One region of the Microbacterium sp. NPDC087665 genome, then DNA from elsewhere that is predicted to be linked to it. Evidence: predicted binding sites of a transcription regulator. Region 1 holds the regulator's gene; the other holds the start of a gene.
What was found. The regulator LexA, encoded in region 1, represses DNA repair genes until DNA is damaged. The targets are predictions, from matches to a motif close to TCGAACANNTGTTCGA.

Region 1 (14,933 bases):
GCGGTGCGGCCGTGCTCGGTGCGGTCGCCCCCTGGGTGATCCTCGGGCTGCTCGTCATGCGCCCGGAGGGCGCGCAGGCGTACGGCACGACCGAGGGGATGCTCGTCATCTGCCTGGGAGCGGCCGTGTCGACGATCGCCTTCCGGGTGATGGTGCGCATCGGACGCCTGCCGGAGCCGCGGAGGTGGTTCGGGTGAGTGCGCTCTCGGCGCTGTCGATCTCGATTCTCCTGGGAGGTGCCTTCGCCCTCGGCATCCTGTCGATCCTCGCCACGATCCCACGGTGGCGAGCGGCATCGCTCATGGTGCGCATCGCCCCGTATGTGCGCGACGTCGTGGCGGATGGCAGCCTTCCCGGTGGGGTCCTGCCGACCGCGGGCGTTCTCCCGACCGGTTCGCGCCCCCTCTGGCAGCATGCGCGCCGCCTCTTCGAGCACGTTCTCGGGGGTGGCGAGGCTCTGCGTCACCGCCTCGCCCAGGCGGGCGTCTCCACGGATCCGTCGACGTTTCGTGCGCGCCAGCTCGGATGGTCCGTCGCGGGGATCGGCGGCGGTGCGCTGCTGCTCATCGTCCTCGTGCTGACGGGGCGCATGACGGCGCCCGTCGCCCTGCTCCCGCTGCTGTGCGGCGGTGCCGGCGGGATCATCTACGACACGCTGCTCTCGGCACGGGTGAAGTCCCGTCGCACGCGACTCACGGATGAGCTGCCCACGACGCTCGAGTTCCTCGCTCTCTGCCTGTCGGCGGGGGAAGGATTCCTCGATGCCCTGCGCCGCGTGGCGTCGGTGGGCTCGGGGGAGCTGACCGGTGAGCTCCGTCGCGTCGTGATCGCTGTCGGGACCGGCTCTCCACTCGCCGAGGCGCTGAGCGAGATGGCGACGCGCCTCCAGCTGCCGGGCCTCTCCCGCGCCGTCGACCAGGTGATCGCCGCGCTCGAGCACGGCGCCCCGCTCGCCGGTGTGCTCCAGGCTCAGGCGGGTGACGCGCGAGAAGATGCCAAGCGCATCCTGATCGAGCAGGCCGGGCGCAAGGAGATCCTCATGCTCCTGCCGCTCGTGTTCCTCATTCTTCCGCTGTCCGTGCTGTTCGCGATCTACCCGGGCCTGTTCATCCTGCGGCTCGGGATCGGCTGACCTCTGAGAAAGGACCACCATGACGACGATTCGAGGCGCGAGAGCCCGACTCCTGCGATGGCTCGGCGCGCTCGCCGAAGACGAGACGGGCGACGTGCCCGGCTGGGTGCTGGTGACCCTGATGACCGCAGGATTGGTGGTGCTGATCTGGGCCGTCGCGGGGCCGGCGCTCACGGCGATCTTCGAACAGGCGATCCAGCGGGTCTCCGGACTCTGACGTGCACACGCGACGTTTCCTCTCGGACGACCGAGGTTCGAGCCCGGTGGAGTTCGTGCTGGTGGGGACGCTGCTGACGGCGCTGACCCTCGGAGTGCTCCAGCTCGCGCTCGCCGTTTATGTGCGGAATGTCGTGCACGACGCCGCCGTCGAGGGGGCGTATCACGCGGCCCTCGCCGACACGACGCTCGAGGAGGGTGCCGAACGCGCGCGCCTCGTGATCGAGCGCGCGGTGGGAGAGGCGTATGCCGGCGACATCGTCGTGACGACGACGGAGCAGGGCGAGCGGGATCGGATCGATGTGCGCATCCGCACCGCGCTCCCCGTCATCGGGCTGATCGGTATCCCGGCCGTGCTGGAGGTGACGGCGCATGCTCCGATGGAGAGCCTGGGCGAGGGATGAGACGGGCTCCGCCGCGCTGGAGTTCGTCACGGTCGGCGTCATCCTGCTCGTTCCGCTGGTCTATCTCGTGATCGTGCTCGGATCGATCCAGGAGCAGTCGCTCGGGGCCGAGGCCGCCGCGCGACACATGGCGCGTGCCATCGCGTTGGCTCCCGATGCGGAGACGGCCGAGATGAGAAGCGAAGAAGTGCTCCGCGGGGTCGTGGAGGAGTACGGCATCGAGTCGGATTCGGTGGAGGTGTCGTTGACCTGCGTACCCGCATCCGCCGAGTGCCCGGCAGCCGGAGCCACCATCGTCGTCACCGTCGAGGTGACGGTGCAGCTGCCGTTCGTACCCTCGGTGCTGGGAATCGATCGGGCGCTCGCGATACCGCTGGAGGCATCGGCGACGCAGAAGATCTCGAGGCAGTGGGGGAGCGAATGATGCGCGGCACAGTGCGCGTTGCCGGCCCCGGGCACGATTCCGAGGAGGGCAGCGTGCTGCTCCTGACCCTGGGGTACGTGCTGCTCGCGCTCGCGGTCATCACCGTGTGCGTGTGCGCGACCGACCTCTACCTGTCGCAGAAGCGACTGGACGCGCTCGCCGACTCGGCGGCGCTCGCCGGAGCGGACGGCTTCACCCTCGTGCTGGCCGACGACACCATTCGAGCCGACCTGTCCGACGAGGGCGTCCGCGCGCAGGCGATCGCGCTGCTGGAGGCGCTTCCCGGTGACGCGCGACTCATCGAGGCCGGCACTCCGGATGGCGTCTCCGCGCGTGTGACGGTCGAGACGGCGTGGCATCCGCCGTTGTTCTCGCTCTTCGTCCCCGACGGGGTGACGCTCCGATCGACCGCCACCAGCCGTACGGCGCTGCAGTGAGCCCGGTGGTGGGCCCCGCGGTCAGTCCGTGTCGTCGGCAGCCTTCGCCCGCGGCACGAACCGCGGGATCCACCGGACGAACCCGACCGCTCCGACGAGTCCGATCGCACCGACCACCGCCGCCGCAATCGGCAACGAGGCCACCGCTGTGACCGCCGACACCATCAACGGGGCGGCCGCGCCACCGGCATCCGTCAGCGTGCGCCACGAACCGAGGAACGCGGCGGGTTCCCGTTTCGGCGCCACGTCGGCGCCGAGCGTCAGCAGGATGCCGCTCGACAGGCCGTTGCCCACGCCGAGCACCGCCGCGAGCATCCCGAACCACAGCACCGCTGCATCGCCGTCGTGCGTGAAGGACAACGCGAGGAACCCGGCACCCATCAGCACCATCGCGGGCATCGCCGCCCACACGCGCCCGAAACGATCCATCACCTGCCCGCTCGCATAGAAGAGGGCGAAGTCGATCGCGCCCGAGATGCCGACGACCAGGGCGATCGTCTGCGAATCGAGACCGAGCGACAGCCCCCAGAGAGGAAGAACCACCTGACGCGCCGACCGCACCGCCGACAGCGAGGCGGCGGCGAGTCCGAGGCGGCTCAGCACCCCGCGCTGCTGCCACATCGTGCGGAAGATCCCGATGCGCTCGACCGTCGGGATCGAGCCGCTCACCGCCTCGCCCGAGTCCTCGACGAACGGCCGTCGGATGGGCGTGGTGATCACCGGGATGGTCTTCTCGGGATCGGGGCCGAGCAGCACGAGCAGCACCATCACGATCAGACAGCCGAGGAAGAACCAGATCGCCGCCGTCTCGGTCGCGAACAGCTCGAGCAGCCCGGCAGCGACGAACGGCCCGATGAAGATGCCGAGACGGAAGCTCCCGCCGAGCAGAGAGAGCGCACGCGTACGGAACTCGACGGGCACGCGCGTGGTCATGAACGCGTGGCGGGCGAGACCGAACGATGCCGCGCAGAATCCGAGCACGAAGACGGATGCCGCGAGCACCCCGATCGATGGGGCGAAGATGAGTCCCGCCGCCGACGCCATCGCGATGATGCCGGCGATGACCATGGTGTAGCGCTCACCGATGCGGGCGACCGCCCATCCGGCCGGCAGATTGCCGCACAGCTGACCGACGACGAGGGCCGAGGCGACGAGCGCGGCGAAGGCGACATCGGCACCCATCTCGGCGGCGATCACGGGGATGAGGGGGATGACCGCGCCCTCGCCGAGCGAGAAGAGCACCGTCGGCAGGTACACCATCGGTCCGAAGCGTCTCAGGACCGTCGATGCACTGCTCACCGTTCGAGGCTACTCCCGACGTGCCGACAGGATAGGCTCGGGGATCATGCTCGAACTCGATCTTTCGGCCGACATCCAGGCACTCAGGCACACTTTCGGCGACATCAGCGAGGTCGTCGATGTCGCTCGGCTGCGCGACGACATCGCGCGCCTCAGCGAAGAAGCCGGCGCCCCCGATCTCTGGGACGACACCGAGCGTGCGCAGAAGGTCACGAGCGCGTTGAGTCACCGGCAGTCGGAGCTCGCTCGCATCACCGGCATCGCGCAGCGCCTCGACGACCTCGAGGTTCTCATCGGCCTCGCGAACGAGATGGGTGACGAAGACTCCGCTCAGGAGGCGCGCGTCGAGCTCACCGCGCTCACCGATCTCATCAACCAGCTTGAGGTGCAGACGCTGCTCGACGGTGAGTACGACGATCGTTCGGCCATCATCACCATCCGCTCCGGTGCCGGCGGCGACGACGCGACGGACTTCGCCGAGATGCTCATGCGCATGTACCTGCGCTGGGCAGAGAAGCACAAGTACCCCGTCAAGGTGATGGACACCTCCTACGCCGAAGGAGCCGGCATCAAGTCGGCGACCTTCGAGGTCGTCGCGCCCTACGCCTTCGGAACGCTCTCGGTCGAGGCCGGCACCCACCGCCTCGCACGCATCAGCCCGTTCGGCTCTGCGGACAAGCGCCAGACGTCGTTCGCCGCCGTCGAGGTCATCCCGCTGATGGAAGAGGCGACCGAGGTCGAGATCCCCGAGGGCGACATCCGCGTCGACGTCTTCCGCTCGTCCGGCCCCGGCGGTCAGTCCGTCAACACGACCGACTCCGCGGTGCGACTCACTCACCTTCCGACCGGCATCGTCGTCTCGATGCAGAACGAGAAGTCCCAGATCCAGAACCGCGCCGCGGCGATGCGCGTGCTCCAGACCCGACTCCTCCTGCTGCAGAAGGAGCAGGAAGCGGCGAAGAAGAAAGAGCTCGCGGGCAACATCACCGCCAGCTGGGGCGACCAGATGCGCTCGTACTTCCTCTACGGTCAGCAGCTGGTGAAAGATCTGCGCACCGGATACGAGTCGGGTAACCCGATGGCGGTCTTCGACGGTGACCTCGACGGGTTCATCTCGGCCGGCATCCGCTGGCGCAAGCGCCCCGACCAGGACTGAGCGCTCCCGCGTCGCAGAGCGGCGGGGAGTCGATCAGCGCGCAGCGCCCTCGAGCGTTCCCGTCACGTCGCCGTCGTAGCTGTAGACGAGGCACTGCGTCGTGCGGTCGCCGCTGTAGTTCCAGGTGGCCTTGGTCGGCGTGAACCACCAGTAGTCGAGCTCGGACTCGTCGTACGGCATGCCGACGAACTCTTCGAACGCGGTCTGGCACCGGCTGATCGCTTCGTCGGTGAGGGCGTCGTCGCCGGGGTAGTCCGCGTCGTCGGGCATCGAGAAGACGAAGTACACCTCGCTGTCGTGCGGCTGATCGCACGGGACGAGGGGGAGCTCGTAGACGTCGCCCTCGCCGTCGAGGTACGGAAGGCAGTCGCCGAGGTCGAGGTCGAGGACATTGATCGTCTCGCCTCCGTCCGACGTGCTGGCGGAGCTGTCGTCCGGTCGTGAGTCGTTGCTCGCCAGCGACTCGGTGAGCCCGGAGAACACCAGAGTGATCGTGAACGCGAGAAGGGCTCCGAAGACCACGACGCCCAGCCCGGCGATGCCGGCCCACTTCTTGGCGCGCAGGAACAGGGAGACGAGCGACAGCATGAAACCGACCCCGAGCAGCACCCATCCGAGGATCGCAACGGGGGGAACGCACGCCAGCACGGTGCCGAGGAAGGCGGCCACGAGGCCGGAGAGCCCGACCCAGGGGAACGGCCGCGGTGGGGCTTGCGTGAACGGCGCGCCCGCTGCGAAGGCGCCGGCGCCGGGGGGAGGGAATGCCGAGCCCGGGTAGCCCGGATTCTGCGGCATCACCCCCGGGTAGCTAGAGCCCTGGTAGCCGGTGACCGAAACGACAGCCGGGTGGTTCTGCACCGGGGCCGACCCGGCGGATGCTCCCGCCGCACCACTCTCCGTCGGGAGAGTGTACGGCGGGGCGAACGGGAGAATCTCGGGTTCGGTACTTTCCGGGGCCGGCGCCAGGGCCGGAGCGGCGTCGGGGGCGACGTGCTCCGTCCACCCCGATCCGTCCCACCAGCGCTGTACCCCGGACCCGTCGTCGTACCAGCCCGCAGGGATCGTCATCGTTCTCGGCGCACCGGGTGTCAGCGGGCGCTGGCCTCGACGGTCACCGAGGCGACATCCTGCATCAGTTCGTCCGTGATGTACACGGTGTAGGAGCCGCTCTGCGCGACATCGAACGAGATCGTGCCCTGCATGGACTCGCCGGCGGCGACATCACCCGAGTCGAGCGTGGCGTCACCGAAGATGTCGTACGAGCCTTCGTTGCCCGCGTCGTCGACGACGGTGAAGTAGAGCGGGTTGACGTGGCTCGTGCCGTCGACACCCGTCCAGGTGAGGTCGAGCGTGAGGTATCCGCCGTTCTCGGCTTCGAAGGTCGACCCGTTCGAGGTGCCCCAGGTCGCGGACGAGATCGTGACCTCGCCCGTTCCCGAGATCTGCTTCACCGTGACCGGTGAACCCAGTGTGCCCTCTTCGACGTCGGGCGTACCGAAGCCGCCATCGTCGGGATCGTCGGTCGTGCCGTCATCGGTGCCGACCGAGGGGACGGGAGCGGACTCGCTGTAGTCGATCACCGACTGGGTGATCCCCATGGCGAGGAAGACGAATCCCATGATGACGCCGATGATGGCGCCCAGTACGGAGACGCCGAGTCCGGTGATACCCGGCCACTTCTTGCCCTTGAGGAAGAGCGAGATCAACGAGACCACGAAGCCGGCGAAGAGCAGGATCCACCCGAAGATCGTCGTCATGAGGAAGCAGACGAGGATCGTGCCGAGAGCGGCGAGACCGAGACCGACGAGGCCGAGGATCGACAGCGGCTTCGGGGCGTCGACGGTGGCGCTCGGGTAGTAGGAGCCGGGAGCGCCGCCGTAGGCCGGTGCGGTGCCGTACGCCGGCGCCGCACCGTAAGCGGGCGCCGCGCCGGGGTAGGCGCCGGGCGTGCTCGCAGCGCCCGTGGGGTAGGTGGGAGCCGAACCCGGATAGCTGGGTGCAGACCCCGGGTAGGCGGGGGACGAGTCCGGGTAGCCGGCCGGCGCTCCCTGCGCGGTCGGCGCTGCGAATCCGGGGCTCTGAGTCTCGGGGGTGCTCGGGTACGCGGGGGCCGAGTAGTCCTGCGCGCCCGGCGCCGTGTACGTGGGCGGAGCGGGTGCGACCGTGTCGGCGGCAGCGTCAGCACCGGACTCAGCAGCGGGCTCGGCAGCGGGCTCGGCAGCGGATTCCGTGGCCGTGGGCTCGCTGGCGGCGGCGTGCGTTGAGAGACCGGGGTTCGACCAGTCGGTCACGGAGGTCGACGAGGAATCGGCGCGCACCACGGTGTCGTCGAGCGAGGAAGGGTCCTGCTGTGAGGCGTCGGACACTGCCTCTTCGGGTTCGTCGATGACCGCGTCGATCTCCTCGGACGTCGGCACCTCGGGAGTCGCGGCATCCGGCGAGATCTCGGTCGGAGGAGTGGGGGTCTCCGGGGCGAAGTGCTCGGTCCACTGTTGACCGTCCCACCACCGCTGGCGTCCGGATCCGTCGTCGTACCAGCCTGCAGGTGTCGTCATGGCATCCCCCTCGGATTCTCGCGTTCGCGCGGCGGCGCAACCGGCCTCTCCATGTATAGCAGTGGGAGGCGACATCGCGGTCTCCCGGTGATGGGCACATTTCCCCATCTTCGAGCAGATCGGGCTTCGACGCGCGGGGTGTCGCGCACAGGGGGAGGGGAACGCGCGCTTAGGCTCGTAACGCCATGATTCGGTTCGAGAACGTCACGAAACGCTACCGCGGGACGTCGAAGCCCGCCCTGTCCGGAGTCGACTTCGAAGTGCAACGCGGGGAGTTCGTCTTCCTCGTCGGCGCCTCGGGGTCGGGGAAGTCGTCCTGCCTGCGGCTGATCCTTCGCGAGGACGTGCCCACGTCGGGCCGCGTCGCGGTCATGGGGCGCGATCTGAGGGCGCTCGCGAACCGCAAGGTTCCCTACTTCCGCCGGCACATCGGATCGGTGTTCCAGGACTTCCGTCTGCTGCCGTCGAAGACGGTGTACCAGAACGTCGCCTTCACCCTCCAGGTCACCGGCTCCTCCCGCGGCTTCATCCAACAGGCGGTCCCGGAGGCGCTGGCGCTCGTGGGTCTCGACGGCAAGCAGAAGCGGATGCCGCACGAGCTGTCCGGCGGTGAGCAGCAGCGCGTGGCCATCGCCCGCGCGCTCGTCAACCGTCCGCAGGTGCTGCTCGCGGATGAGCCGACCGGAAACCTCGACCCCGCCACATCGGTCGACATCATGCAGCTCCTCGCCCGGATCAACGCCGGAGGGACCACGGTCCTGATGGCAACGCACGAAGCGGCGTTCGTCGATCAGATGCAGCGCCGAGTCATCGAGCTGAAAGACGGCGAGATGGTGCGCGACGAGGTGCACGGCGGGTACGGCGACACGTCGAACATCCCGCGACTCGTGCCCGAAGAGGTGCGCGGTGCGGCTGCGGTCGCCGCGCTCACCGCCGTGCAGGAGGTACAGCGCCAGACGTCTGACCTTTCGATCGTCCGCGCCGCTCTGGCCGAAGAGCTGAGCGCCAAGCGCAAGGCGGCCGCAGCCCCGGCATCCGCCTCCGTCCCCGCGTCCGCGCAGCCCGACGTCGCCGTCGTGGCGTCCGCCGATCCCGCGCCGACCCCTGTGGAACCGGAACCGGAAGCGCAGGCGCCCGCCGACGAGATCCCGGGCGCCGCCGTCGGACCCCGCACCCACCCGATCGTCCTGCCGCAGGTCGATGTCGCCGAGCTCGGCGTCGCCGATCGTCTCGGGCTCTCCGACGACAACGACGAGGAAGTGGGGCCGACATCATGAGAATCGGTCTGATCCTCACCGAAGCGCTCGGCGGTCTCCGCCGCAACATCTCCATGGTGATCTCGGTGGTGCTCGTCACCTTCGTCTCGCTCACCTTCGTCGGCGCGGCCATCCTGATGCAGTCCCAGATCGGCGTCATGCGCGGCTACTGGAGCGAGCGCGCTCAGGTCGCCGTGTACATGTGCTCATCGGTCTCCGAGTCGGAGACCTGCCTCGACGGCGCCGCCAGCGAAGAGCAGGTGGCGACCGTGCGCGCCCAGCTCGAGGGCGAAGCCCTGTCGCCCCTCATCAGCTCGATCAACTTCGACACCAAGGAAGACACCTACGCCAAGCTCGTCGAGCAGGTGGGTCAGGAGCAGGCGAGCGTCATCACGGCCGATCAGGCCTTCGATGTCTTCTTCGTGACCATCAAGGACCCCGGGCAGTCGCAGGTGCTCTCCGAGGCTTTCAGCGGCCAGGCCGGCGTCGAGCAGGTGAAGGACCAGCTCCAATACCTCGAACCGCTGTTCTCGGCGCTCACCGTGGCGACCTACATCGCCGTCGGCATCGCCGTGCTCATGCTGATCGCCGCGACCCTTCTGATCGCGACGACCATTCGATTGTCGGCGTACGCGAGGCGCAAGGAGATCGGGATCATGCGTCTGGTCGGCGCATCGAACCGCTTCATCCAGACACCGTTCGTCCTGGAGGGCGTGTTCGCGGCCCTTCTCGGATCGGCGCTCGCGAGCGCCGCCGTCGTCGCCGGAGTGCACTTCGGCGTCAACGGCTACCTCCGCGGCCGCGTGCCCTTCATCACCACATGGATCACGATGCAGGATGCCGCGTGGGTGGTTCCCGTGCTCATCGGTATCGGTGTGATCCTCGCGGCGCTGTCCGCCGGGTTCGCGATCCGACGCTGGCTGCGCACCTGACCCGCCGGTCGGTCGGATTCCCGGCCGGAGTGGCCCGGTCGAGCTGCCGGATGTAGACTGAAAGGCTGCTGTGCGCCCGCCGTCGGGCCCAGGAACCATTCGCACGGCACGGATCAGGAGAGCAACATGCCCAGGGAACGCGGGGAGAAGGTCATCGCGACCAATCGTCGCGCACGTCACGACTACAACATCGAGAAGTCGTACGAGGCGGGGATGGTGCTCACCGGCACCGAGGTCAAGTCGTTGCGCCAGGGGCGCGCGAATCTGTCGGACGGCTACGCGTTCGTCAAGGGCAACGAGGTCTTCCTCGACTCGGTGCACATCCCGGAGTACTCGCAGGGGCACTGGACGAACCACTCCGCCAAGCGCATCCGCAAGTTGCTGCTGCACCGCGAGGAGATCGCCAAGCTCGCGCATGCGGTGTCTGCGGGCGGATACACGTTGATCCCGCTGAAGCTGTACTTCTCCGACGGCCGCGCCAAGGTCGAGATCGCGCTGGCCAAGGGCAAGCGCGAGTACGACAAGCGTCAGACGCTCCGTGAGCGCCAGGACACGAGGGAAGCCGCACGGGCGATGCGCCTGCGCAACCGCGTCGGCGAGTAGTCAGCTCGCGGGCGTGAAGCCGAACGCTCGTGCGAGGAATGCGAGCTCCCGCTGCAGCGCGTCGACGATCGTGTCGGCGCCGCGGAAACCGTGCCCCTCGCCCTCGTAGAGCACGTACTCGTGGGGGACGCCTCGGTCAGCCAGCGCATCGCGGATCGCCTCGGACTGCGACGGCGGGACCACGCGATCCTCCGCGCCCTGCAGGAGCAGCACCGGCACGTCGATCCGGGCGGCGTGGGTGAGCGGCGACCTTTCGATGTACAGCTCTTCGGAGGTGGGGAGCGGTCCGACGAGTCCGTCGATGTAGCGCCTCTCGAAATCGTGCGCATCGACGGCGAGCATCCGTAGATCGGTCACGCCGTACCGCGAGATGCCCGCTGTGAAGGTGCCGCCGCGCACGAGCGCCGACAGCACCGTCCAGCCTCCCGCGGAGCCGCCCCGGATCGCGAGGCGGTGGGGGTCGGCGAGACCGGCATCGGCGAGGCCCCGTGCGGCCGCGAGCACGTCGTCGACCTCGGCGACGCCCCAGGCGCCGAGGAGCCGCTCGCGGTATGCCCGTCCGTATCCGGTCGAGCCGCCGTAGTTGACGTCGAGCACGCCGATGCCGCGGCTCGTGTAGAACGCGATCGCGGCGGAGGCGGCGCCCGTGACGTGCGCCGTCGGGCCACCGTGCACGAGCACCAGGTACGGCGGCACATCGTCGGTCGGTTCGACGACCTCGGGGTTCGCGGGCGCGTAGTCGAAGGCGTGCACGGGGCCGTGCGGCCCCTTCACCGTCACCGGCTGGGACGCGGGCATCCAGGCCTGATCGACGGGCTCTCCGCCGCGGACGGCCACGACCTCACCGGAATCGACGTCGAGGCACCAGACCCCCGGAGCGACGGTCGATCCATTGCCCGAGAGCAGAACGAGCGACCCGGTGACGTCATCGACGCTGACGTGCCCGTCGCAGGGCACGTCGAAGGAGCGCGCCTCGCCGTCGGAGGAGAGGGCGACGATCTCATCGCGCCCGTTCGTGCGCACGGCGATGATGCGGCCGTCGGCGAGCGGCTGGAACCAGCGGTTGCCGAGCACCCACAGTCCGTAGCCGGTGTCGGCGTCCGCCGGGGCGATCGGGCGAGGAGCGCCGACGGGCGTCGATCCGTCCAGCTCGACCCGGTTCAGATTCCAGCGCCCGGTGGGGTCATCGGCGAAGACCAGCGATGTCTCGTCGAGCCACTCCGGTTGGATGGCGGCGGTGGTCGGGACGACGGTGGATGCTCCCTGCGCGATGTCGTGCACCACGAGATGCGCTTCGTCCCACGGCATCCGCTCACCGCTCCACTCCACCCACGCGACACGCGTGCCGTCGGGTGACAGGGTGGGGTGGGCGAAGAAGCCGGAACCTTCCCCGAGCACGCGCAGGGTGCCGGGATCATCGGCTGCCGAGGCATCCACCGGGATCTCGATGATCGCCCGGAGGTGCGGCTCGCCGGTGAGGTCTTCGCGCACGGCCAGCAGCCTGCCGTTCTGCAGGCGGAGGCCTCCGTGCGACGGACCGGCCGGCGTCAGGGGAACGGGGTGGGCGCCGGGAACGAGTCGGTACACCCGCTGATCGGACGCATCGACGAAATACAGGATGCCGTCGGCATCCGCGGTCCATGCCCCGCCGCCGTACTCGTGCACGCGAGAGCGGGCGCTCCAGGGGGAGGGGAGCACCTCTCGCCCGAGCGAGGAGCGCACGGTGACGCGGCCGCGTTCGGCGGGCACGGACTCGGCCCACCAGATCTCCCCGCCGACGAAGCGAGCGCCGTCCAATCGGGGGGAGGATGCCGCGACGGATGCGGCGGAGAAGGGCGAGGGCCAGGAACCGTACGGCGACGACATGATTCGAGCCTATGCGCCCGGCGCCGACCGGCGTCGCACCGAGGGTGCGACCGATTCGATCAGACCGAGCGGAGCACGGCGACGACCTTGCCGAGCACGACGGCCTCGTCGCCCAGGATCGGCTCGAAGGCGGAGTTGCGGGGCAGCAGCCAGGTGTGGCCGTCACGGCGGCGGAAGGTCTTGACGGTGGCCTCGCCATCGAGCATGGCCGCCACGATCTCGCCGTTCTCGGCATCGTGCTGCGATCGGATCACGACCCAGTCGCCGTCGCAGATCGCGGCGTCGATCATCGACTCGCCCGACACCTTGAGCATGAACAGATCGCCCTTGCCCACGAGTTGCCGGGGGAGGGGGAAGATCTCCTCGACCTGCTGGTCGGCGGTGATCGGCACGCCGGCGGCGATGCGCCCGACGAGGGGGACGAGTGCCGCGTCGCCCACGGGCGTGGTCACATCGGCGGGGTTCTCGACGCTGGTCCCCGGCAGGTCGATGAGCACCTCCATGGCGCGGGTCTTGCCCGGATCGCGGCGGAGGTAGCCGCTGAGCTCGAGCTGGCCGAGCTGGTGGGTGACGCTCGAGAGCGACTTGAGGCCCACGGCATCGCCGATCTCGCGCATGCTCGGCGGGTACCCCTGCTGGGCGATCGAGGCCTGGATGACCTCGAGGATCGCCATCTGCTTGGGGCTGAGGCTCTTGCGACGGCGGGTTCGCGGCGCCTCGGGATCGGGGGCGGTGATCTCGCTCATGATGCTCCTTCGGTGCGCGAATCCGACGTCCTTCTTCGAATGTCGGAGGCCCGTGGTGGGGTGTCGTTATCGAAACCGTATCCGAGAAACACGCGGATGGGGAAGATCTGTTCGAGCGTGTCGGTGAAATCGCCCCGGTGATTTCGAAGAAAGCTTGACAGATATTCGAATTCGAAGATATCTTCGGAACGTAGCTTCGCACTCAGCTCTCCCGGCCGAGAGTTGGATGCGAACGCTACGCCAACCTGGTCACCACCTCATCGGCGGTGACAGACCTCCGGTAGGACCGGAGGCGACGCAGAGGAGAACGACATGAGCAGCATCACCTTCAGCACCGCAGCGGTCAGCCCGGTTCGCCCGGCGACGCGTCTCCGGCTGACGGCGCGTGGCCGTCGCGTCCTCCTCGCTCTCGCGGCGATTCCGCTCGCCGTCGGCATCATCTTCGGAGTGCTGAGCGGCGGAAGCGCGCTCGCCTCGGGCGAAGACGCCGGCACCGTGACGTTCGAGACCGTCACGGTGATGCCGGGCGATACTCTCTGGTCGATCGCTGCCGAGGTCTCTCCCGAGTCCGACCCTCGTGATGTCATCGGCGAGATCACCCGGCTGAACATGCTGCAGGGCGGCGTGCTTCAGATCGGTCAGGAACTCTCCATCCCGACGCAGTTCACGAACTGACGGTTCCCTCCGCAATGAGAGGTCACGCGGTGGGAGCCTCGCAGTCCGCGGCCTAGCATGGAGTGGTGACTGTTTCTCTCGATGACTTGCCGCTTCGCGACGACCTCCGGGGCCTCACCCCGTACGGTGCGCCTCAGGCTCCTCTGCCTGTCGCGTTGAACGTGAACGAGAACACTCATCCCGTACCGGATGCCGTTGCGAGCGACATCCTCGATGACATCGCTGTCGCGCTCCGCGACGTGAATCGTTACCCGGACCGGGAGTTCACCGCACTCCGTGAGGGCTTCGCCCAGTATCTCGGCCACGGTCTTCAGGCCGAGCAGATCTGGGCGGGCAACGGCTCGAACGAGGTTCTCCAGCACATCCTGCAGGCCTTCGCCGGCCCCGGGCGCACCGTGTTCAGCTTCGGCCCGACCTACTCGATGTACCCGTTGCTCGCGCAGGGCACGGGTGCGCGCTGGGTGGCGGGGCGTCGCGAGCCCGATTACACGCTGACCCCCGAAGACGCCGTCGCGCAGATCGAGCAGATCGATCCCGACGTGGTGCTGCTGTGCTCCCCGAACAATCCGACCGGCACACCGCTCGGTCTCGACGTGGTCGAGGCCGTCTACGAGGCGACGCGCGGCGTCGTCGTCGTCGACGAGGCGTACCAGGAGTTCGCGCCGCACGATGCGGCCTCCGCGTTGACGCTGCTCGAGGGGCGACCCCGCCTGGCGGTGTCGCGCACCATGAGCAAGGCCTTCGCCTTCGCCGGTGCGCGGGTGGGCTACCTGGCGGCCGATCCCGCATTCATCGACGCACTCCGGCTCGTGCGGCTCCCGTACCACCTGAGCGCGCTCACGCAGGCGGCAGCCGTCGCCGCCCTCCGCAACTCCGACGTCATGCTGAGCATGGTCGACGAGATCGTCGGGCAGCGCGATCGCATCACCGCGACGCTCGAGGCTCTCGGCTACACACCGCACGAGTCCTGGTCGAACTTCGTCCTCTTCGGGGGCGTCGCCGATCCGCGGGCGACCTGGCAGCGCCTCTACGACCGTGGCGTGCTCATCCGCGATGTCGGAATCGCCGGACACCTCCGCGTGACGGCGGGCACCGAGGCCGAGACGACCGCGTTCCTCGATGCGCTGGCCTCGATAGGATCGGCATCATGAGCAGCACAGCCCTGACCCCGCGCACCGCCACCCGGGTGCGCAGCACCTCGGAGTCCACCGTCGAGCTCGAACTGAACCTCG
Region 2 (14,933 bases), on a different contig from region 1:
ACCCGCACCGTCGAATTCGCCGTGCGCGAAGACATCGACGTGCTGGCGATGCAAGAGATCAAGTGCAAGCCCGAGCAATTCCCCTACGAGAAGTTCGAAGAGGCCGGCTACCAGGTCGAGGTGCACGGCCTCAACCAGTGGAACGGCGTCGCGATCGCCAGCCGCCTGCCCATGAGCGACGTGCGCACCGGGTTCGACGGCATGCCCGGGTTCGCCAAGGGCCACGAGGGTCCGGATGCTCCGCTCGAGGCCCGCGCGCTCGGCGTGATGGTCGACGGGGTGCGCGTCTGGAGCCTGTACGTGCCCAACGGCCGCTCGCTCGAAGACCCGCACTACACCTACAAGCTGCACTGGCTCGAAGCGCTCAAGAACTCCACCGCCGCCGAGCTCGCCGCGAATCCCGACCTGCCGCTCGCGCTCGTCGGCGACTTCAACATCATCCCCTTCGACGGCGACAACGGAGACCCCGACATCGTCGAGGGCGTCTCCACCCACGTCTCCCCCGCCGAACGCGCCGCCTTCTTCGCGATGGCCGACGCCGGACTCACCGACGTCGTGCGCCCGCTGATCCCCGAAGGGTTCACCTACTGGGACTACCAGCGACTCAAGTTCCCCCGCAACGAGGGCGTGCGCATCGACTTCATCCTCGGATCCCGCACGTTCGCCGACGCGGTGACCGCAGCATCCATCCACCGCGAGGAGCGCAAGGGCGAACAGCCCAGCGACCACGTGCCCGTCGTCGCCGAGCTCGACTTCGGCGGGGCCGAAGACGACGACGACCTGCCCATGATCTTCTCGTGACGCTGCACCCGTGAGCGTTCAGCTGATCGCGACCGACCTCGACGGCACACTTCTCGACTCGTCATCGTCGGTGACGCCGCGCACCCGTGCGGCCCTCGACGCGGCGCGGGCGCGCGGCTGCCGCGTCATCCCGGTGACGGCGCGGCAGCCGATCGGCCTGCGCGCGATCGCCGGCGACGCCGACTTCCGCGACTGGGCAGTGTGCAGCAACGGCGCCTATGCCACGCACCTCACCGACGGGCGGATGCTGTTCGCCGAAGAGCTTCCCGCGGCCACGATCCGCACGCTGGCCGAGGCACTGCGGGCGAGCATCCCGGGCCTGCTGTTCGCGAGCGTGCGCGAGGGCGGCGAGACGTTCGTCGCACAGCAGGGATACGCCGAGATCGCCGACCTCGCCGATCACAAACGCGACCCGAAGACCATGGGCGGAGTGCCGCTCGACCAGGTGCTCGCCGCCCCCAGCCTGAAGTTCGTGATCCGGCATCCGGAGCTCGCACCGACCGTGCTGTTCGACGCCCTGCGGTCGCTGGGCCTCTCGGGCTTCGAAGCGACCCTGTCGGGTGCCCCATTCGTCGAGATCATGGCCCAGGGCGTCACGAAGGCCACCGGTCTCGCGCGCCTCTGCGGGCACCTCGGCATCGATCGCGCCCACGTCGTGGCCTTCGGCGACGCCCTCAACGACGTCGAGATGCTGCGCTGGGCCGGTCACGGCGTCGCGATGGCCGGCGCCGACGACATCGTGCGGGATGCCGCCGACGAGGTAACGCTGTCGAACGATGAAGACGGGGTCGCGCGGGTGATCGAGAGAGTCGTCGCGGGCGGTTAGATCGCGGGCCGGCTTGGCGTGGGGTGGGGGGCTGGGCGTGGGGTGGTGCATCGGGTCGCCGAGTCACGCATCGGTTGTCGGGCCATCTGTCGGCTCGCCGGGTCACGCATTGGTTGCCGGGTCATCCGTCGGGTTGCCGAGTCACGCATCGGGTTGCCGGGTCACGCATCGGGTCGTCCGACGGTCCGAGGGCCATTTACCGTGCCGCCTAGGCCAGCCATCGGGTCGCCGAATCATCCATCGGGTCGCCGGTCAGTGCATCGAGTCGCACGCATCGAGAAGGCGCCCACCGCCGGCCCGCGATCTGCGTGTCGTGGCGCGCGGCCCCCAGGGGGGGGTAATCGGTCAGGTCACCGGCCGGTGCATCGTCGCCGACGACTAGAAGGTGCCCACCGCCGGCTCGCGATCCGTGCGGCCGTAACGCAGCAGCGTCACACCGTTGTCGTCGGCGACCGGCGGCGCGAGTAGGCGGAGCACCGTCGGGAATGCCCCATCATCGAAGACCTTCTTTCCGGCACCGAGCAGGATCGGATACACCCACAGATTCAGCTCGTCGAACAGGCCCTCAGCGAGCAGGGAATGCACGAAGTCGAGGCTCCCGATCACGTGCACCTCGCGATGCGCCGCGCGCATGTCGGCGATCTCGGCCTCGAGGTCGGCCCCGATGCGCGAACTGCCCTCCCAGTCGAGAACGATGCCGGTATCCCGCGACGCCACGTACTTCGGAACCCTGTTGAAGAGCCGACCGATCGGTCCTTCCTCACCCTCGGTGTGATGAGGCCAGTACCCGGCGAAGATGTCGTACGTGCGCCGCCCGAGCAGCAGCGCGTCCAGCCCGCGCATGCCCTTCTCGATCTCGGGCCCGACACCCTCACTGGGATAACCGGCCTGCCAGCCGCTGAAGCGGAACCCGCCGGAGGTGTCTTCGTCGGTGCCGCCCGGGCCCTGCGCGACCCCATCGAGTGTCATGAACAGATCGATCAGGATGCGACCGCGGCCGTCGTCAGACATGGCTAACTCTCCTTCGCCTGCGCACCGAGATGCGCGTCGGGGCCCTGCTCGGCAGCCGCCTCACTCATATAGAGGAAGCCGAGCGAGTTGCCGTCGGGGTCGTCGAGGTCACGCGAGTACATGAATCCGTGGTCCTGTGCGGGCTTGGGCTCCGAGCCGCCCGCGGCGAGCCCCCGGGCGAGGATGGCGTCGACATCATCGCGCGAGTCACGGCTGAACGAGACCGACACCTGCGCTTCGATGAGCGGATCGATGATCTTCTTTTCGGTGAAGGTCGCGAAGTACGCCCTCGTGAGCACCATGAAGAACACGTCGTCGCTCCACACGATGCACGCGGCATTCTCGTCGCTGAAAAGCGGATTGATCTCGCAACCCAGCGCCGTGTAGAAAGCCTTGCTGCGCTCGAGATCGGCGGTGGGCAGGTTGACGAAGACCTTGGTCATGGGGCTCCTTCGATGGTGTGCGCCCCGACACGTGCCGACTCGCTGCAGCGATCCTCGCAAAGTGCCGATGCGCCGTCAACGGGTTCTCCCCCGAGTTCTCCCCCGGTTCTTTCTTGCGATTCTTCGGGGTTTCGCTTCGGGGTTTCTTCGGGGTGTTTTCAGGGTGTCGAGTTGTCCACAGGACAGGGCGAGTATCGAACCTATGTTCTAATATGGACATCATGACGAACTCCTCCCTGACCCCGCTGACCGAGGCGGTCACTCGCCTGGAACGCGCATGGGCGGGGTCCGATCACGCGTCCGATCTGACCCGCGGCCAGTTGCTTCATGCGAGTGAAGCGATCGGCGTGCTCCAGCGATGCCTCGATGCGGTCCACGCCGATGTCGCGGCAGCGATCGCGCACGAATCACGCGCCGAACTGGGGGCAACGGGCCTTGCGAAGCAGCAGGGCTTCCGCACTCCGGCCGCGATGATCGCATCGACGGTAGGCGGATCGGCGGGTGACGCCGCGCGGCTGGTGAAGGTCGGCGAGGCGACGGCGCCGCGCACGAATCTCGTCGGCGAGCCTGTTGCCGCGAGATACCCGGCGCTGCAGAGCGCCCTCCGCGAAGGAAGACTGGGGGCAGGCGCGGCAGCCCTGATCGTCGCCGTCCTCGATCGGCTACGGGTGCAGGCGAAGGTACGAGCCGGTGACATCGCCGAGATCGAGCGACAGATGGTCGCGCGCTCCCGCGGCCTCGCGCTCGACGAGGTAGGGCGCCTCGTGACTCTTGCGCGCGACCGGCTCGATCCCATCGGAGTGGGCCGACGCGAAGACGAGGCACGCGCTCAGCGCGCGCTGACCATGTTCGAGCGCGACGGCATGCTGCATCTGAATCTGCAGACCGACATCGCCTCCGGCGCGCCGATCAGAGCGGCCGTCCAGGCGTATGTGACGGCGACCTTCCAGGCGCGCGCGACGGCACCGGCTCCCGAGGCGGCGGACGCCGACCACCGCACGGTCGCGATGATCCAGGCCGATGCTCTCACCGCGATCTGCGGGCACGCGACCGGGTGCGACAACGGCGGTATGCCGCTGACGGGCGCGACCGTCGTCGTGCGCGTGAACCTCGACGACCTGCGGGACGGCACCGGTGGCGCCGTGATCGACGGCAGCGATCAGGCCGTGAGCATCGGTGCATGCCGCCGCCTCGCCGCCGGCGGCGGCGTGATCCCCGCGGTGCTCGGCGCACACAGCGAGATCCTCGACTGGGGTCGGGAGAAACGTCTCTTCACCCGGGCGCAGCGTCTGGCACTGGTCGAGCGAGATGGCGGATGCGCGATGTGCGGCCTGCCACCGCAGATGACGAAGGCCCACCACATTCGGTGGTGGAGCCGCGACGCGGGGCCCACCGATCTCGACAACGGCGTGCTGCTCTGCGAGAGCTGTCATCACCGCATCCACGACAACGGCTGGGAGATCCGTATCTCCCGAACAGGCATACGTTCGCGGGTCTGGTTCGTGCCGCCGCCGAACGTCGACGCCGCACGCACACCCCGGCTGGGCGGGAGGGCGCGCTATGACACCGCGGCATGAAGACGCGGCGGGCGAGTCGACGCTGTGCGCGCGACCCACCGGTGCGCTGACGACCGTCGTCCCCCCTGCGGGGGATGCCGTGGAGGCACCCTCCCCCTACGGTGGAGAGATGTCCGTCGAGTTCATCCGCACGCCGACTGCCCGCGAGCGCCGCAGCGACACGCTGCTCGCCGCCGTGCTGTTCGTCGGCGCGATCCTCAGCTCCGTGCTCTCGTCGATCTCTCAGATCTACGGCGACCAACAGGCCGAGATGTGGACCGCGCTCGTCTACGCCGTCGTCGTGACCGTCCCGCTCGCGTTCCGGCGTCGCTGGCCAGGAGCCGTCGCGATCATCGTGTCGGCGGCCTACTTCGCGGCTGTCACGATCCGGATCCCCGAGATCTACGTGGGCAACATCGCGATGTTCATCGGTATCTACACCGTCGGTGCGTGGATGAACAACCGTCGCGCCGCCGTGCTCGTGCGGGTCGGAATCATCGTCGGCATGTTCGGGTGGCTCCTCATCTCGATGTACCGCGACGCGATCAGCGAAGCAGACAAGGCCGATGTCGTCGCGGGAGCCATGTCGCCCTACGTCGCGTTCATGCTCATTCAGATCCTGCTCAACATGCTCTACTTCGGCGGGGCCTACTACTTCGGTGAGCGCTCATGGCTCGCCGCCTCCGAGAAGTCCGTGCTCGAACAGCGCACGACCGAGCTCGAACGCGAACGCGAGGTCACCGCGGCGCAGGCTGTGGCCCTCGATCGCGTGCGCATCGCTCGCGAGCTGCACGATGTCGTGGCGCACCACGTCTCGGTGATGGGGGTGCAGGCCGGAGCGGCGCGGCTCGTGATCGATCACGACACGACGCAGGCGAAACACATCTTGACGGGTATCGAGTCCTCCGCGCGTGATGCGATCGGCGAACTCCGCCAACTGCTCGAGACCCTCCGCACTCCGGGCGGCGACACGACCGAGTCGGCATCGACGCTCGGCCTCGACGACGTTCCGGCGCTCGTCGAAGCATCGACCGAGGCGGGGCTTCCCACGACCTACACCGTGATCGGCGAGCCTGTCGACGTGCCGTCAGTGGTGGCCGTCAACCTTTACCGCATCACGCAGGAGTCGCTCACCAACGCTCGCCGTCACGCGGGTATCGGCGCCACCGCCGACGTGCGGGTGCGATACGACGACCACGGCGTCGAGGTCGAGATCGTCAACACCGGGCGCACCGTCGGACACCTTCGACCGGGCCTCGGGCAACTCGGCATGCGCGAACGCGCCGCGGCCTCCGGTGGCACGATCGAAGTGACGCCTCGACCGCTCGGTGGCCTGCGGGTCCGCGCCCGCGTGCCGCTGTCGAAGACACGCCCCGTTGGCGCGGCAAGAACACCGTCGTCGACAAGTCCCACAGATGCACCGGCAACACCGTCGTCGACACCACCCGCAGACGCAGCAAGGACCCCGGTGAGGAACCCCGAATGACCGACTCCCCGATCCGCGTGCTCCTCGTCGACGACCATGCCATGCTCCGCGCCGGGTTCCGCACGATCCTCGAGACTCAGGCCGACATCACGGTCGTCGGAGAAGCGGCGACCGGAGCAGACGCCGTCGCCCAGGCCTCAGCCCTTCTCCCCGACGTCATCACGATGGACGTGCAGATGCCCGACATGGACGGCATCGAAGCCACCCGGCGCATCGTCGCCGACCCCCGCGTCAGCTCAGCGATCGCCATCGTCACGACCTTCGACCGCGACGACTACCTCTACACGGCGCTCGACGCCGGCGCGAGCGGGTTCCTACTCAAGAACGCGGCGGCGGAAGACCTGATCGCCGCGGTCCGTGCACTCGCCGCCGGCGACGGGATGCTCGCGCCCGAGGTCACGCGCCGCGTCATGGCCCGGTTCGCGTCAGAGCGGGCAGGGACGGATACCGGTGGCCGAGGCACGGCATCCGCGCCTGCTCCCGCTGCAGCATCCGTGCCGGTCGCCACCGTGCTGGCCGAGCCGCTCACCGACCGCGAAGCGGAAGTGCTGACCCTTTTGGCCGATGCCCGCAGCAACGCCGAGATCGCGGCCGCACTGTTCATCGGCGAGGCGACCGTGAAGACTCACGTCTCGCGCATTCTGCAGAAGCTCGGCGCGCGCGATCGCGTGCAGGCTGTGGTGCTCGCCCACCGCCTCGGGCTCGCCTGAAGGCTAGTCCCAGGGGAGGAATTCGACCGTGACCTCTTCGCCGTCGACCGTGTACTTGCCGACGAGAGCGGTCGAGGAACGACTCGTGCCGTCTGACGACCACGTGCCATCCGCAGCGGGGTACGAGAAGACCACGGAGACCATGAATTGGCGACCATCCACGAACGACAGGTCGTGCGGTGCCTGAACGACCGCCGTGGCTGATGGGTCCTGGTGCCTGATGAAGATTGGGCAGGCGGCATCCGTCGAAGTTCCGGGTTCGACGCAGGCGTCGGCCCGGACCTTGGCCGCATCCAGCAGGGCCGTGCTCAGCTCCTCGGTTGGCTCTACCCAGAGGCCCGCCACCGCCGGCGAGATGGCCACCAGCTCGCCGGGCTTGATCGTGAAGTAGGGGCCCAGGTCGGGTCCGGTCACGTCATAGACAGCGGGATACACCTGCACCCCAGCCGTCCGGGAACGCGAAGAGTCTTCGGTGAGATCAATTTCGGTCCCAGCGAGGTCGACCTGCTCTACGTCGAAAGAACCGCCGTCCGCCACGACCACGTCCGCGTCGACCGTCAGCGGCGAGGAGTCTGCGTGCCACCCCGGCTGCAGCAACCAGAAGGCACTCGCATCTCGGGTCACCGTGAACGTATGGGTGAAGGTCTGCGAGGCGAGGCGCATCGTCGCCTCCACGTCCGCGGTGTTGCCCTCACGCTCGGTCGTCGAGACAGACACCACCTCGATGCGCTCGGTGGCGGCGCCGAGGACATCATCGGTCAGGTAGGTCGTATCGATGTCGGACTCTGCGGGGTCGATGATCTGCGCGGCGGCAGACGCATCGCCGTCGGCGATCGCCGCGAGGTACGAACTCACCACCTCCGACGGATCGCTGGAGTTCGATACCAGCACTGCCGCGGTCAGATAGCCACCAACGGCGAGCGCGACCGCGCCCACCATGATCCACACGCGTCGCTCACGGCGTGCCGTAGACATCGTCGGCGAACTGCCCGTCGTAGAAGCTTTCGTCATTGGTCCGATCCCTGTCGCTCAGGTACTCATCGGCCCTTCCCCACACGCAGTATTGCATTCCCGGAGCGATAGCCTCGGATCCATGTCCGTCGACACGTCCGCTGCATCCGCCGCCCCGCTGTCGCGCCCGATTCTGGCGGGCGTCGTCACCGCACTGGTCGGGTTCACCAGCTCGTTCGCGGTCGTCCTCACGGGCCTCCATGCCGTCGGCGCATCCTCCGCGCAGGCCGCCAGCGGACTCCTCGCCGTCAGCATCACGATGGGGCTCTCCTGCGTCATCCTCGCGTGGCGATACCGGATGCCCATCACCGTCGCGTGGTCGACGCCCGGGGCCGCGCTCCTCGCCGCGACCGGCTCCGTCGACGGAGGCTGGCCCGCCGCGGTCGGCGCGTTCCTCGTCACCGCCGCACTCATCCTGCTCACGGCGCTCTGGCCCGCGCTCGGCAGCCTCATCGCACGCATCCCTCCGTCGATCGCGCAGGCGATGCTCGCAGGAGTGCTCCTCCCCCTCTGCCTCGCCCCGATCACCGGCCTCGTCGCCAACCCCTGGGGCGTCCTCCCCGTCGTGCTGACCTGGCTGATCGTCGCCCGACTCGCCCCGCGCTGGGCCGTGCCGCTGGCGTTCGTCGCCGCGGCGATCGTCGTGGCCGCCTCACTCATCCGCGCAGGCGCGCCCGTCGACCCCGGCATCCTCCTCCCCCACATCGAACTCACCGCGCCGACGTTCACCCTCGGCGCACTCGTCGGCCTCGCCCTCCCCCTCTTCATCGTGACGATGGCCTCGCAGAACGTGCCGGGCGTCGCGATCATGCGCAGCTTCGGCTACGAAGTGCCCTGGCGACCCGCCATGCTCGTCACCGGCATCGGCACCGCCCTCGGCGCACCAGCCGGAGGCCACGCCATCAACCTCGCCGCGATCAGCGCCGCCCTCGCCGCAGCACCCGACGCCGACCCCGACCCGAAGCGCCGCTGGGTCGCCGGCGTCTCCACCGGCGCCTCCTACCTGGTGCTCGCCATCTTCTCGGCCGCGTTCGCCGCGCTCGTGCTGCTCGCACCGACCGCCGTCATCCCCGCCGTCGCCGGACTCGCCCTCTTCGCCGCCTTCGGCTCGGCCGTGCAACAGGCGATCGACGACCCCGGCGAGCGCCTGCCCGCCGTCGTCACCTTCCTCGTCGCCGCGTCCGGCATCGCCGTGATCGGCGTCAGCGCCGCATTCTGGGCCCTCGTCGCCGGACTCGTCGTGCGCACCGTGCTGCACACCCGCCGCTGACACGAACCTCAGGACTCCCCGAGGAACGACCGCACGATCAGCATCCACCACGACGCCCAGCATCCCGACCAGCGCCGATCCGGATGCCGAGCGTCACCCGCGTGCAGATCGTCACCGCCCTCCACCCGGGTCATCCGCACGGCGGACAACGGCGGACAACAATGAACAGCCGACTATCCCCCGCACGGGGGATGCCCCGCCCCACCCGCGTTCCCTAACGTGGAGGCATGACCACAGGAAAGCTCGAACTCCACGGCATCACCAAGAGCTACGGCTCGCGGCGCGTGCTCGACGATGTCTCCTTCGACGTCGTCCCCGGCCGGCTCACCGGCTTCGTGGGCGGCAACGGTGCGGGTAAGACGACGACCATGCGGATCGTCCTCGGACTCCTCTCCTCCGACGCGGGAACCGTGAACCTCAACGGCGCCCCGATCACCACCGAAGACCGCCGCAGCTTCGGGTACATGCCCGAAGAGCGCGGCCTGTACCCGAAGATGAAGGTGCTCGAGCAGATCGTGTACCTCGCCCGCCTGCACGGCTTCAGCAAGCCGGATGCCACGACCCGCGCCACCGCGCTTCTCAGTGAGCTCGGGCTCGAAGAGCGCCTGAACGACACGATCGAATCGCTGTCGCTCGGCAACCAGCAGCGTGCGCAGATCGCCGCGGCCCTCGTGCACGACCCCGAGGTGCTGATCCTCGACGAGCCGTTCTCGGGCCTCGACCCTCTCGCCGTCGATGTCGTCGCCTCGACGCTGCAGGCGACCGCGGCCAAGGGCGCGTCGATCCTGTTCTCGTCGCACCAGCTCGACGTCGTCGAACGCCTCTGCGACGACCTCGTCATCCTCGCCAACGGCACCATCCGCGCGGCAGGCTCGCGTGACGGCCTGCGGGCCCAGCACGCCGGAAGCCGCTACGAACTCGTCTCGGCGGGCGATGCCGGATGGCTGCGCACCGAACCGGGCGTCACGGTCGTCGACTTCGAGGGCGGCTACGCCCTCTTCGACGCCGACGGTCCCGAGACGGCACAGCGCGTGCTCCGCGCGGCCGTCGACCGCGGCGATGTCGCCAGCTTCGCGCCCAAGCATCCGTCTCTCGCTCAGATCTTCAAGGAGGTCATCCAGTGAACGCTTCGACAGGCTCAGCGACCGCACCCCGGGGCGGCACGCCCATCCGCAGCTCCAGCGGCATCTGGCTCGTCGCCGAGCGCGAGATCGGATCGAAGCTGCGCAGCAAGGCGTTCGTGATCTCGACCGTCGTGCTCATGCTGATCGCCCTCGCCGGCATCCTGATCGGCGGTTTCGCCAGCAAGAACACCGACGCGACGCCGATCGCCGCGACGTCGCAGACGGCATCCGCCGTGTCGGCCCTGCCCGATGTGAAGGTCACCGAGGTCGCCGACGCCGATGCCGCCGAGGCGCTCGTGCGCGACGGCAAGGTCGATGCGGCCGTCGTGCCGGGTGATGGAGCGACCGGCTTCACGGTCATCGCGCTGAAAGACGCACCGAGCTCGATCGTCGCGGGCCTCTCTCAGGCGCCGACCGTCGAGATCCTCGAACCCGCGACCACCAACCCGCTGCTGCGATACTTCATCGCGCTCGGCTTCGGCATCGTGTTCCTCATGGCCGCGTCGACCTTCGGCGGCACGATCGCGCAGAGCGTGGTCGAAGAGAAGCAGACCCGTGTGGTCGAGCTGCTGCTGTCGGCGATCCCGGCGCGCACGCTGCTCGCCGGCAAGGTCATCGGCAACACGATCCTCGCGATGGCGCAGATCGTCGGTCTGGCCGCGATCGCGACGATAGGACTGATCGTCACCGGGCAGAACGAGGTGCTGTCGGTGCTCGGCGCCCCGATCATCTGGTTCGCGGTGTTCTTCCTGTTCGGCTTCGTGCTGCTGGCCTCGATGTTCGCGGCGGCCGCTTCGATGGTGTCGCGTCAGGAAGACATCGGCGCGACGACCACTCCGATCACGATGCTGATCATGGCGCCGTACATCCTCGTCATCGTCTTCAACGACAACCCGCTGGTGCTCACGATCATGTCGTACGTGCCGTTCTCGGCGCCGGTCGGGATGCCGATGCGCCTGTTCGTCGGCGAGGCGCAGTGGTGGGAGCCGCTGCTGTCGCTGGTGATCCTGCTCGTGAGTTGCGTGGTCGCGATCGCGATCGGCGCGAAGATCTACGAGAACTCGCTGCTGCGCATGGGCTCGCGCGTGAAGCTCGGCGAGGCGCTGCGCGGCTGACACGCGCACGCACGCGCAGAACCCCCGGAGGCGGATGCTCGCCACCGGGGGTTCTGTCATGACACGACGCCACGACACGACGCACAGCGAAACCATCGGGAACACGGGAATATGCATGCGCGCACATGCGTTTTCACCCCCTGTACGCGGACGACGGAGTCCGACCGGCTCTTCCGTCTGAAAGGCACCACCGTGAGCACTCCCACCATCGATCGCACCGCTCCCACCGAACACCCCGTCCTCGACGTGCTCGCAGCGCGCTGGAGCCCGCGTGCCTACGACGCGCAGAACGCGATCGATGAGACCAAGCTCGCCGTCTCGCTCGAGGCCGCCCGCTGGGCGCCCTCGGCCAACAACTCGCAGCCCTGGCGCTTCATCGTCGCGCGCCGCGGCACCGCCCTGCACGCGCAGATCGTCGACTCGCTCATGGGCTTCAACCAGGCATGGGCCGTCAACGCGGCCGTGCTCGTCGTCGCCGTCGCCGAGACCACCACCGAAGAGGGCGCACCGATCACCCACGCGCTCTACGACCTCGGCCAGGCCGTCGCCCACTTCTCGGTGCAGGCGCACCACGAGGGTCTGCTCGTGCACCAGATGAGCGGCTTCGACCCCGAGGTCGTGCGCGAGTTCGCCGACCTCGACCCGCGCTTCTCCGCCGTCACGGTCTTCGCCGTCGGCGAGTTCGGTGACGTCGAGACCCTGCCCGAGGTTCTGCAGCAGCGCGAGACCGCGCCCCGCGTGCGCCGCCCGATCGCCGAGACGGTCATCCTCAGCGCCTGAGCTGAGGCATCCGCTTCGACGCTCCGGTCGCAGAAAAGCCCGGTATGCCTTCCGCATACCGGGCTTTTTCGCGACCGGAGCGTTTTTGTGAGGGACACAGCGCGTCGACCACGACCTAGAATCGTCCGCATGGCCATTCAGCGCAGAGTGAAATCCGTCGAACAGTCGATGGCCGAAACGCACGACGAGAAACGCTCCCTGCGGCGCTCGCTCGGCGTCTGGGACCTCGCGGTCATGGGTGTCGCGGTGGCCGTCGGCGCCGGTATCTTCTCGGTCGGGGCCGAGGCATCCGCCCGCCACGCCGGGCCCGCCGTCATCATCTCGTTCATCATCGCCGCGGCCGTCTGCGGCCTGGCAATCCTCTGCTACGCCGAGTTCGCCTCGTCGATCCCCGTCGCAGGCTCTGCCTACACGTTCACGTACTCGACTCTCGGCGAGTTCCTCGCCTGGATCATCGGCTGGGACCTCATCCTCGAGATGCTCATGGCCTCGGCCGTGATCGCCAAGTACTGGGGCGTCTACCTCGGTGACACGGTGTCGCTGTTCAACCTCGACATCCCCATGTCGATCCAACTCGGCTCGGTCTCATTCGACTGGGGTCCCGTCGTGATCGTCGCGATCTTCACCCTGCTGCTCGCACTGGGCACCCAACTGTCGAGCCGCGTGAACAGCGTGTTCACGATCATCAAGGTCGCGATCGTGCTGTTCGTGATCGTCGTCGGACTGTTCTTCATCAACGGCGCCAACTACTCGCCGTTCGTGCCGCCCGCCGGAGCCGGAGCCGCCTCGGAGAGCGTCTGGACGCAGTCGCTCTTCTCGTTCATGACCGGCTCCGACCCGACGGTCTACGGCGTCTTCGGCATCCTCAGCGGAGCGGCGCTCGTGTTCTTCGCGTTCATCGGCTTCGACGTCGTCGCCACCAGCGCCGAAGAGACCAAGGACCCGAAGCGCACCGTGCCGCGCGGCATCATCCTGGGCCTCATCATCGTCACCGTGCTCTACGTGCTCGTGGCCATCGTCATCACCGGCATGGTCTCGTACACCGAGCTCGCGAAGCTCGATGAGCCGTCTCTGGCCAGCGCCTTCGAACTCGTCGGCGCGACGTGGGCGGCTCAGGTGATCGCGATCGGCAGCCTCGTCGGCCTCACCACCGTAGTGATGGTGCTGCTCATGGGTCTCGCGCGCGTGATGTTCGCGATGAGCCGCGACGGCCTGCTGCCCCGCGCGCTCAGCGTGACCGACAAGAAGCGCGGCACCCCGATCCGCATCCAGCTGATCGTCGGCGTCATCATCGCGATCATCGCGGGATTCTTCGACGTGCAGGTGCTGGGCGACATGATCAACATCGGCACCCTGTCGGCGTTCGTGCTCGTGAGCATCGGCGTGCCGATCCTACGCAAGAGCCGCCCCGACCTGGAGCGTCCGTTCATGGTGCCGCTGTCGCCGTGGCTGCCGTGGATCTCGGCGATCGCCTGCTTCTGGCTCATGCTCAACCTCAGCACCGAGACCTGGGTGCGCTTCGCGATCTGGCTGGCGATCGGCATGGTCATCTACTTCGCGTATTCGCGGCGCCACTCGATCATCGGGCAGGGCCTCGAAGCCGACGCGATCAGCGGGATCCGCAGCGAACGACTGAAGTAGGGCGGCCCTTCGACAGGCTCAGGTCCCGGTTACTGGGTCGCCGAGCCTGTCGAAGCGTCGGGCCGCAACGATCAGTCGTCGAGCAGTTGGGCTTCGATCACATCGTCGTCATCCGGCTCAACGGCCGGAGCGGTCGAGGTGAGCACGAGTCCCGTGCCATCGGCGGCCACATCGACCCGCACCGTGTCGCCGTCGCGCACGCCGCCCGAGAGCAGCGCCGTCGCCAGCTTGTTCTGCACCTCGCTCTGGATGAGGCGGCGCAGCGGCCGGGCTCCGAACATCGGATCGTAGCCGCGCTCGGCGAGCCACGACCGGGCATCCGGGGTGACCGCGAGTGTGAGGCGACGGTCGCGCAGCCGCGCGTGCAGCTGATCGACCGACAGCTCGACGATCTGTGCGAGATCGTCTTCGCTGAGCGCCTGGAACATCACGATGTCGTCGAGCCGGTTGAGGAACTCGGGACGGAAAGCCTGGTGCACGAGCGCCATGACCTGTTCGCGCTTCTGGTCGGGTGCGATCATCGGGTCGATGAGGATCGGGGATCCGAGGTTCGACGTGAGGATCAGGATCACGTTCGTGAAGTCGACCGTGCGCCCCTGCCCGTCGGTCAGGCGACCGTCGTCGAGCACCTGCAGCAGCACGTCGAACACCTCGGGGTGCGCCTTCTCGACCTCGTCGAGCAGGATCACACTGTAGGGACGACGCCGCACCGCCTCGGTCAACTGGCCGCCCTGCTCGTAGCCGATGTATCCCGGAGGGGCGCCGACGAGCCGCGACACGGAGTGCTTCTCGCCGTACTCCGACATGTCGATGCGCACCATGGCGTGCTCGTCGTCGAAGAGGAACTGGGCGAGCGCCTTGGCGAGTTCGGTCTTTCCGACACCGGTGGGTCCGAGGAACAGGAACGAACCGGTCGGGCGACCGGGATCGCTGATGCCCGCTCGCGAACGGCGCACGGCATCCGACACGGCCTTGACCGCGTCCTTCTGCCCGATGAGTCGCTTGCCGAGCTCGGATTCGAGGTGCAGCAGCTTCTCGGTCTCACCCTGCAGCAGACGCCCGACGGGAATGCCCGTCCACGCGGCGATGACGCCGGCGATGTCTTCGTCGGTGACCTGGTCGTTGACCATGCGGCGCTCATCGGATGCTTCGCTCGACT

Region 2: a site for LexA is predicted at 3,276-3,291, ahead of ACIOSY_RS00035 (DUF222 domain-containing protein). Genes of this name have one in related genera too.

The regions. Positions count from the first base shown of each region.
Region 1 covers NZ_JBIUWD010000006.1:34,172-49,104, reverse strand. The annotation lists gene ACIOSY_RS14305 (type II secretion system F family protein) at 1-197, shown strand, start outside; gene ACIOSY_RS14300 (type II secretion system F family protein) at 194-1,132, shown strand; gene ACIOSY_RS14295 (hypothetical protein) at 1,152-1,349, shown strand; gene ACIOSY_RS14290 (TadE family protein) at 1,396-1,752, shown strand; gene ACIOSY_RS14285 (TadE/TadG family type IV pilus assembly protein) at 1,721-2,176, shown strand; gene ACIOSY_RS14280 (pilus assembly protein TadG-related protein) at 2,176-2,613, shown strand; gene ACIOSY_RS14275 (MFS transporter) at 2,635-3,873, opposite strand; gene prfB (peptide chain release factor 2) at 3,959-5,068, shown strand; gene ACIOSY_RS14265 (DUF2510 domain-containing protein) at 5,102-6,136, opposite strand; gene ACIOSY_RS14260 (DUF2510 domain-containing protein) at 6,157-7,623, opposite strand; gene ftsE (cell division ATP-binding protein FtsE) at 7,809-8,900, shown strand; gene ftsX (permease-like cell division protein FtsX) at 8,897-9,811, shown strand; gene smpB (SsrA-binding protein SmpB) at 9,938-10,414, shown strand; gene ACIOSY_RS14240 (S9 family peptidase) at 10,415-12,280, opposite strand; gene lexA (transcriptional repressor LexA) at 12,340-13,026, opposite strand; gene ACIOSY_RS14230 (LysM peptidoglycan-binding domain-containing protein) at 13,339-13,701, shown strand; gene ACIOSY_RS14225 (histidinol-phosphate transaminase) at 13,767-14,852, shown strand; gene hisB (imidazoleglycerol-phosphate dehydratase HisB) at 14,849-14,933, shown strand, end outside.
Region 2 covers NZ_JBIUWD010000001.1:1,694-16,626, forward strand. The annotation lists gene ACIOSY_RS00015 (exodeoxyribonuclease III) at 1-801, shown strand, start outside; gene ACIOSY_RS00020 (Cof-type HAD-IIB family hydrolase) at 812-1,627, shown strand; gene ACIOSY_RS00025 (dihydrofolate reductase family protein) at 2,006-2,638, opposite strand; gene ACIOSY_RS00030 (VOC family protein) at 2,641-3,081, opposite strand; gene ACIOSY_RS00035 (DUF222 domain-containing protein) at 3,303-4,658, shown strand; gene ACIOSY_RS00040 (sensor histidine kinase) at 4,642-6,123, shown strand; gene ACIOSY_RS00045 (response regulator) at 6,120-6,833, shown strand; gene ACIOSY_RS00050 (hypothetical protein) at 6,837-7,844, opposite strand; gene ACIOSY_RS00055 (benzoate/H(+) symporter BenE family transporter) at 7,927-9,114, shown strand; gene ACIOSY_RS00060 (hypothetical protein) at 9,123-9,248, opposite strand; gene ACIOSY_RS00065 (ABC transporter ATP-binding protein) at 9,342-10,238, shown strand; gene ACIOSY_RS00070 (ABC transporter permease) at 10,235-11,353, shown strand; gene ACIOSY_RS00075 (nitroreductase family protein) at 11,546-12,133, shown strand; gene ACIOSY_RS00080 (APC family permease) at 12,263-13,774, shown strand; gene ACIOSY_RS00085 (ATP-dependent Clp protease ATP-binding subunit) at 13,846-14,933, opposite strand, start outside.